DNA from 3 places in the Megasphaera vaginalis (ex Bordigoni et al. 2020) genome. Region 2 is predicted to be linked to each of the others. Evidence: riboswitches for the same ligand, from Rfam matches in the RefSeq annotation. Region 2 holds a riboswitch; each other region holds the start of a gene.

Region 1 (2,321 bases), on a different contig from region 2:
CGATGAGAAAGGGCGTGATCCAGCCAAAGCCGTAAGACGACAACGGCGTGACCGCCACAATGACCTTAGCGGCTGCCATGCCGCTAAGGCCCGGAAACGCTTCAAGCAACGCATAGATAACGACCAAATAGGTCGCCCCTCTATACGCGCCGTCATTGGGAATGACCTTGGCAAACGTCCCCAAGACCATTAATGCCAGTACGGGCGGATAGGAAATGCTGTAGATCCACCCGATATACGTAACGATGCCGTCAACGCCCAAAAGCGCCGTTGCCGCCGATACCGCCGCCGTCACGATAACGAAAAAACGATACGACACCCTTCCCGCCGACAGCGCGCTGAATAATGGCGACAAGTAACGCGGCACGGCCAATGGACTGTTCGTAATCTCCGCTGACACAGGCCCCCATATAAAGAAGACTGCCATAAATAACCAGAAGCAGAATAACCGTAATCAGGCCGCACAACACCATCGCTTCATTGCGCGATTTCCGCGTCGTATACCCCTTGGCCTCGACGGCACCGATAAACAAGGAAGCCATGATGAAGCTGACCAGAACGTCACCGGTATTATATCCGCCCAAGAAAGCATTGACAAAAGCATTCTCCACAACGGGATCTGCCGGCGTCCCCAAGGGAAAAAAGATGCCAGCCGCACCGACAACAATGAGGATCAACGCCAATATCGGAGTCAAATATTTGCCCATCTTATCAAAAACGCTGCCTTCATCAAAGGTAAAAAAATAGGCGACGGCAAAATAAATCAGCACGCCGGCAGTAAAAGGCAGATCGGGAAAATTCCCCTGTACGCCAAGCTGAACGGCCGTCGCGCAAGTCCGCGGAATGGAAACAAAGGTACAGATAATCATCAGCAACGTTAATAAGATATGATACGTGTGCTTGCCGACATGTGCCGTAAGACGCCGCACATCACCGCACCGGTTAATAACCAGAAGCGCAAACACAGGCAACAGAATGCCTGACAAGGACAGCCCGAGCAGTGCCGGAAGAAAAGCGGTCCCGCTGCTCAAGCCCAACTGCGGCGGAAAAATAAGATTGCCGGCGCCGAAGTACGTCGCAAAAAAAGCAAATCCGAGAATAAAAACGTCTCGTAGCCGCACCGTTCGGCCGGCAAGTGTTTTCGTTTCAATCATGACGATTCCCCCTAACGAATGATTGCACAAAAAAATGCGTCATCATAACGATGACGCACCTGCAAAACCCCTATTGTCATCTGTCGCCATCGCCGTGGCGCTGGAATTGGCACCTTTCCTTCCGGAAGGTTGCCGCAGCGTCGTCGGGCCAGTCCCTCAGCTGCTCTAGATGCATATTGTAATGAGACTTCTTCACTATATACCGAAAATGCTCCCCCGTCAAGCCTATCCTTTTCCGTGCACGTTCTCGCACCAGCCGTTTCCCATGACCAAAATGTGGACAACCGGCTCAAAACAGCTGTAAAAAATGGCGTAATTACGCCATTTGTACAATTCTTCACACAAAATTTACCCTTTTCAGGATAACTTATACACAAAATCACAACACCTGTACACAGCCGTTTCGCCTTCCGTCAAGATTCCGCCTTATCCTCTCCAATATGCGAATAGCAGGAGATAAGCCACGGCTCTTTCCGCCTGGAGATATCTGAGTTATCCACAATTTAAGCGGTATCTCGTCTCGAAAAGAAGGAGAAAAAGCGGCGAAAAACAGGGCATTTAAAGCCTATACACAGACAGGCGCCAAGATTGTGTGTAATTTGTGCATAACATGTGGCATATGACGAAAAAATCAATCTACCTTGCGGCTCCAATCAATATGCACACCCAGTTCCATCCAGACCTTCGCCAGCGCCAATCGCATCGTTTCCCAACTGGCGACAGGCCGTTCTTTGATCGTCTCGAAAAAAGACAGATCGACATAGTTGTGAAGCGTCTGGCAGGTCGTCAGGTACTCGTAAACCTTTCGGTTGATCTCGTCATTACAAAGATGAACCTGTACGGTCCGTGTATCTGCATCGTATTGAATATACCCGTTATCATTCGTTCCCGTATGCGCAGCTATTTTGTATATGGCCATCGTAAAAAACCTCCTTCAGTTGCTGACTGTTTATTTTCTCGTCTCTCTATCTTGTGATAATTCCCAAAGAAACCCCTTCATGATCGCTTGTCTGCCGAACCGTTCCTGCAGTCTGTCGATCGCCGCCGTCACCTTTTCCTGTGTTTCCGCATCGTCAGAAAAAAGATCGCCCTGTATTTGCAGCGGCTGCAATTGACTGACCGTCAGCCCTAAAAGCCGTATCGGCTCAAACGCCAGATCTCTGGTAA
Region 2 (2,321 bases):
CTTTTTGTACGTTTCATTGTTTGCATCTTCGTCACGAACGACGATGACGTTAGCGTAAGGCGAGTTTTTGTCTTCGACGATGAGCGAGTCTTTTTGCGGATTCAGGCCTGCCGGAATCGCGTAGTTCGTATTGACGCAAGCCAGATCGGTATCGTCAAGAGAGCGGGAAATCTGAGCGGCATCCAATTCGACGAACTGCAAATTCTTCGGATTTTCGACGATATCGGTTACGGAAGCGTCAACGGAATTGCCGTTTTTCAAGGTAATCAATTTTGCCTGCTGCAGCAGAAGAAGTGCGCGCGCACCGTTTGTCGGATCGTTCGGAATGGCGACTTTGGCTCCCGGGGTGACGTCGGCAAGGGATTTGTATTTATGGGAATACGCCGCCATCGGCAAGATGATGGATTTGCCGATAGACGTTAACTTCAGCCCCTGTTTCTTGATGACATTGTCAAGGTAAGGCTGGTGCTGCATGGAGTTCATATCGAGGTCTTTGTCGGCAAGGGCTTTGTTCGGCTGGACATAGTCGTTAAATTCGACGACTTTCAGCGTAATGCCCTGTTTGGCCGCTTCCTTAGCCACTTCTTCCATTACCTCTGCATGCGGTCCTGCCGTTACGCCGACTTTGATTTCTTTTTTTGTAGTATCGGCAGTGTCGGAGCTGCCGCAGCCTGCTGCAAAGATACATGTTGCCGCAATTAAGGCGAGACTGATAACTTTTTTTACGGATACGTTCATTTGATAATTCCCCCTGTATATTATAATGATGAGTATAAATTTCAACCGGCATAGCAGCGTCTTCAAGTGACAAAAGAAAAGCCGTCATGACGATGACGGCTTGTGTATATGCTCCTTCATCTGTCGGTAAAACCGCTGGAATTAGCACCTTTCCCCGAAAGGAGGTTGCCGCAGCTTCACAGGGCCAGTCCCTCTGCTGCTCTTGATGAAAACGGTATGCAGTTGTTGAAAGTAATGATAACGCGTCGCCGCGATCTTGTCAAGAGGAAATGACAGCTCGTCGCATATGACGGTTTTTCAAGACGGAAAGTCGTGGCTTTGCGGCTACGTGAAGGCCCAATTACGGATCAGCGGCACGACTAGGGGCTGATAAAGGAAATATAAGAAGGAAAAGACGCAAAAGCCTATGGATGCGCCCACAATGGCTCCGTTGATGCGGATCCACGACAGGTCTTCGCCCAGTTTGTTTTCAAGGAATTCGTTAAATTTCCGCTTGTCAAAAGTTGACAGGACGTCACGGACGGCAATGGCGATGAGACTGTGTTCGTGTTCGAGAAGAATATTACAGGTGCGGCAGATCTGTTCATCAAGCCAGTTTTTTACGGATTCATGGGAACGGCAATAGGCAATGTACCGAAAGAACTGCGTTTCCAACATATCCTTCAGTTCCTCCTGTCCTGTCTGACCGCTTGTAAAATAGATTTCAACAGACCCTTGGGTGGCATCGAGCCATTGTTCGAGCGGCAGGGAATCGATGAACTGGTCTTGCCAGTTCTGGACGGCGAAGGCCAATTGACCGCTCATGGAATAGAGAAACAATTCAAACTTGCGGCAGAGCCACTCTTTTTGCGCCGCATCGGCCTGTTCCCAATGATCAAGCCAGATGAGCAGGCCGCTTTTGATATCCTGAGCTATTTTTTGCGGGTCCACGATGCCGAGTACTTTGTTAATTGTCAGCGTGGAGACCGTCGAATGTTTGGATTCTTCCTGCCATTGCAGGATCAGATCTTTTATCACCGTGTCAAATTCGTCGCTGGCAATAAGTTCTCTGATGAGATTGAGCGTATCTGTGAACATGTTGCTGTTCGGGTCAGCCAACAGGGAAATGAGACGGTCCTGGAAAAAGTTGACGAGCGGTTGCTTTTTGAGATAGCTGCGTAAACGAATAAGGATCGCTTGTTGTGTGTCTCCTTTTTGAGCAAAACCGTAGGCTCGGATTGAAACGGCATAAAGCAGATTTCGAAATTTTTCCTTTCCCGCCGGTTCGCGCAGCCATACCGATAATTTATCGATGAACGAAATGTTGCGCAGCTTATCTTGCCAAATCTTGGGCTGCAGCAGCTGTTTGGAAATAATTTTAGTAATACTGTCGATAATCTGTTCCCGATTGCTGTACAGCAGTTCCGTATGGTAGGGAAATCCCAGCGGTTTCTCGAACAAGGCGGTGACGGCGAACCAGTCGGCGATACTGCCGATGAGGGCTGATTGAATGACGAACAGGAGCAGCTGTTCCGGCAAGGAAAGATCGTGCGTAGCCCACCACAGGAAGGCAAGGATGAAACAGATGAATGAGCCGAGGAGAA
Region 3 (2,321 bases), on a different contig from region 2:
GCATGTCTTTTTGCAAAAAAATCCCTTGCCACAAAGGCAAGGGATCAACTGCTCAGAATTCCGGCTCAATAAGTCCGTATTTACCATGTTTCCGTTTATAGACCACACTGATCGTATCCGTGTCAGAGTTGAGGAAAACGAAGAAATCATGACCGACGAGATTCATTTGCAGAATTGCTTCTTCCACATCCATCGGCCGTGCGGCAAATTTCTTGGTTCTGACAACTTCAAATTCTTCTTCCGGAGCGTCAGGGCCTTCTACCAACGCGGCATGGAAGGAATCGCCCTTCATGCGGCGCGCAATTTTTGTCTTATATTTATGAATCTGACGCACGATCTTGTCAAAGCCGAGATCAATTGCGGCATACATATCGTCATTACGTTCTACAACCCGCAGCACGACGCCGTCGACCTTGACTGTAAGTTCAGCAATTTTAGTGTCTTTTTCAATAGAAAGAACGGCCTGCAAATTCACTTCGCTATCGAAATACTTGGTAACCTTTTTCTCATGCTTCAGTACGTACTCCTTTAATGCCGGAGTAATTTCAATATTCTTACCTCTTACAACTGCTGCCATAAAAATCCCTTCCTTTCATAAAGGAAATAAAGCTTGCACCGTATTTCCCCTTATATTTTATATATTCAACAGCGACATGCAAATTCCTGCTGTGAAAGTTTTGCAATAAACGGCAACTCCCGTTTGACATCATTTCCCGTTCATGATAAGATAAACGGCAACAGCATAATATACTGTTCATCCAGAGCAGCAGAGGGACTGGCCCTATGAAGCTGCGGCAACCCCCACTCGGGAAGGTGCCAATTCCATCGGAGATTCCGACAGATGACATGAGCTTAGTTCTGGTGCGCCGTCAACTGTTGACGGCTTTTTTTATTTTACAAACTGTGTTTTAAGGAGCTGATACCGTGATTATCCTGGAAAATATCACCAAAACTTACGGCGACAAGGCGAAGGTCACCGCCTTAAACGGCATTGATCTGACGATCGAAGACGGCGAGATATTCGGCATCATCGGCAAGAGCGGCGCCGGTAAATCAACGTTGGTGCGTTGCATCAATATGCTGGAAAAACCGACGAGCGGCAAAGTCATTATCAATACCAAAGAGCTGACGGCAATGAACGACAGCCAGTTGCGCCGGGAAAGAAAAAACATCGGCATGATCTTTCAACATTTTAATCTCCTGTCTTCACGTACGGTTTTTGACAACATTGCTTTCCCCCTCGAATTGATCGGAGCCTCAAAAGAGGTGATCAAAAAAAAGGTCGATGAATTGCTTGATCTCGTAGACCTGACGGACCGCCAATACAATTATCCGTCCCAATTATCTGGCGGCCAGAAACAACGCGTCGGCATCGCCAGGGCCCTGGCCAGCGATCCAAAAATTCTCCTCTGCGATGAAGCCACATCGGCCCTCGATCCGCAAACGACGAAATCGATCCTCGATTTGTTGAAGAATATCAACAAACGCCTGAACCTTACGATTGTCCTGATCACGCATGAAATGGCGGTCATTAAAGAAATCTGTGACCGCGTCGCCGTTATCGAAGGCGGCGTTATTAAGGAGCAAGGGCGGGTTGTCGATATTTTTACGGCCCCGCAATCACAAACGATGCAGGACTTCGTCAAATCCGTTATCAATACGGAAATCCCCGAGGGAATCCGTAAAATGGGCATCAGCGACCAACCGGCGCCTGACCGCAATATGCTCGTGCGCCTTCGCTTCAAAGGCGAGATTACGAAAGATCCGGTCGTGATGAATATCGCCAAAAAATCAAATGCCGCCGTCAGCGTCCTCTACGGCGACATCGACTATATCCAGGACGAGCCCTTCGGGTATCTCGTCATCGTCATCATGGGCGACATGGAAACACAAACGGCAGCATTTTCATACATCAAGGAATTACCCATTGAAAGCGAGGTTTTAGGTTATGTCCCCGGAAATCATTAAATTACTGACGCAAGGCATAGAAGAAACGGTATTCATGGTTTGTGTAGCGACGTTCATCGGCTCTTTGATCGGCATCCCTCTCGGCGTCACCTTGGTCACTTCATCGAAAGGCCATATTCTGGAAAACAGTTTCATCAATCGTATTCTCGGCACTGTCGTCAATATTGTCCGTTCCGTGCCGTTTATTATTCTCATGGTCGCCATCATCCCGTTGACCCGTATTATTGCCGGCACTTCAATCGGCACGTTAGCAGCCTGTGTCCCGCTGACGATCGTCGCAATTCCTTTTCTCAGCCGCCTCGTCGAAACCTCGATCCGCGACGTCGACTTCGGACTCATTGAAGCGGCGCAAT

What was found. Region 2 has a riboswitch for S-adenosylmethionine ahead of C0977_RS07365 (MetQ/NlpA family ABC transporter substrate-binding protein). Riboswitches for the same ligand answer to the same signal wherever they lie in the genome.
Region 1: linked by a shared signal. The riboswitch ahead of C0977_RS06700 (branched-chain amino acid transport system II carrier protein) and the one ahead of C0977_RS07365 (MetQ/NlpA family ABC transporter substrate-binding protein) in region 2 are both predicted to bind S-adenosylmethionine.
Region 3: linked by a shared signal. The riboswitch ahead of C0977_RS04385 (methionine ABC transporter ATP-binding protein) and the one ahead of C0977_RS07365 (MetQ/NlpA family ABC transporter substrate-binding protein) in region 2 are both predicted to bind S-adenosylmethionine.

What each region holds. Positions count from the first base shown of each region.
Region 1 covers NZ_OEQB01000004.1:189,753-192,073, reverse strand. The annotation lists partial or broken gene C0977_RS06700 (branched-chain amino acid transport system II carrier protein) at 1-1,154, opposite strand, end outside; SAM riboswitch class I at 1,228-1,330, opposite strand; gene C0977_RS06695 (hypothetical protein) at 1,786-2,073, opposite strand; gene C0977_RS06690 (DNA polymerase IV) at 2,104-2,321, opposite strand, start outside.
Region 2 covers NZ_OEQB01000005.1:48,757-51,077, reverse strand. The annotation lists gene C0977_RS07365 (MetQ/NlpA family ABC transporter substrate-binding protein) at 1-738, opposite strand, end outside; SAM riboswitch class I at 852-950, opposite strand; gene C0977_RS07360 (DUF445 domain-containing protein) at 1,063-2,321, opposite strand, start outside.
Region 3 covers NZ_OEQB01000003.1:36,447-38,767, forward strand. The annotation lists gene hpf (ribosome hibernation-promoting factor, HPF/YfiA family) at 53-577, opposite strand; SAM riboswitch class I at 752-847, shown strand; gene C0977_RS04385 (methionine ABC transporter ATP-binding protein) at 925-1,968, shown strand; gene C0977_RS04390 (methionine ABC transporter permease) at 1,949-2,321, shown strand, end outside.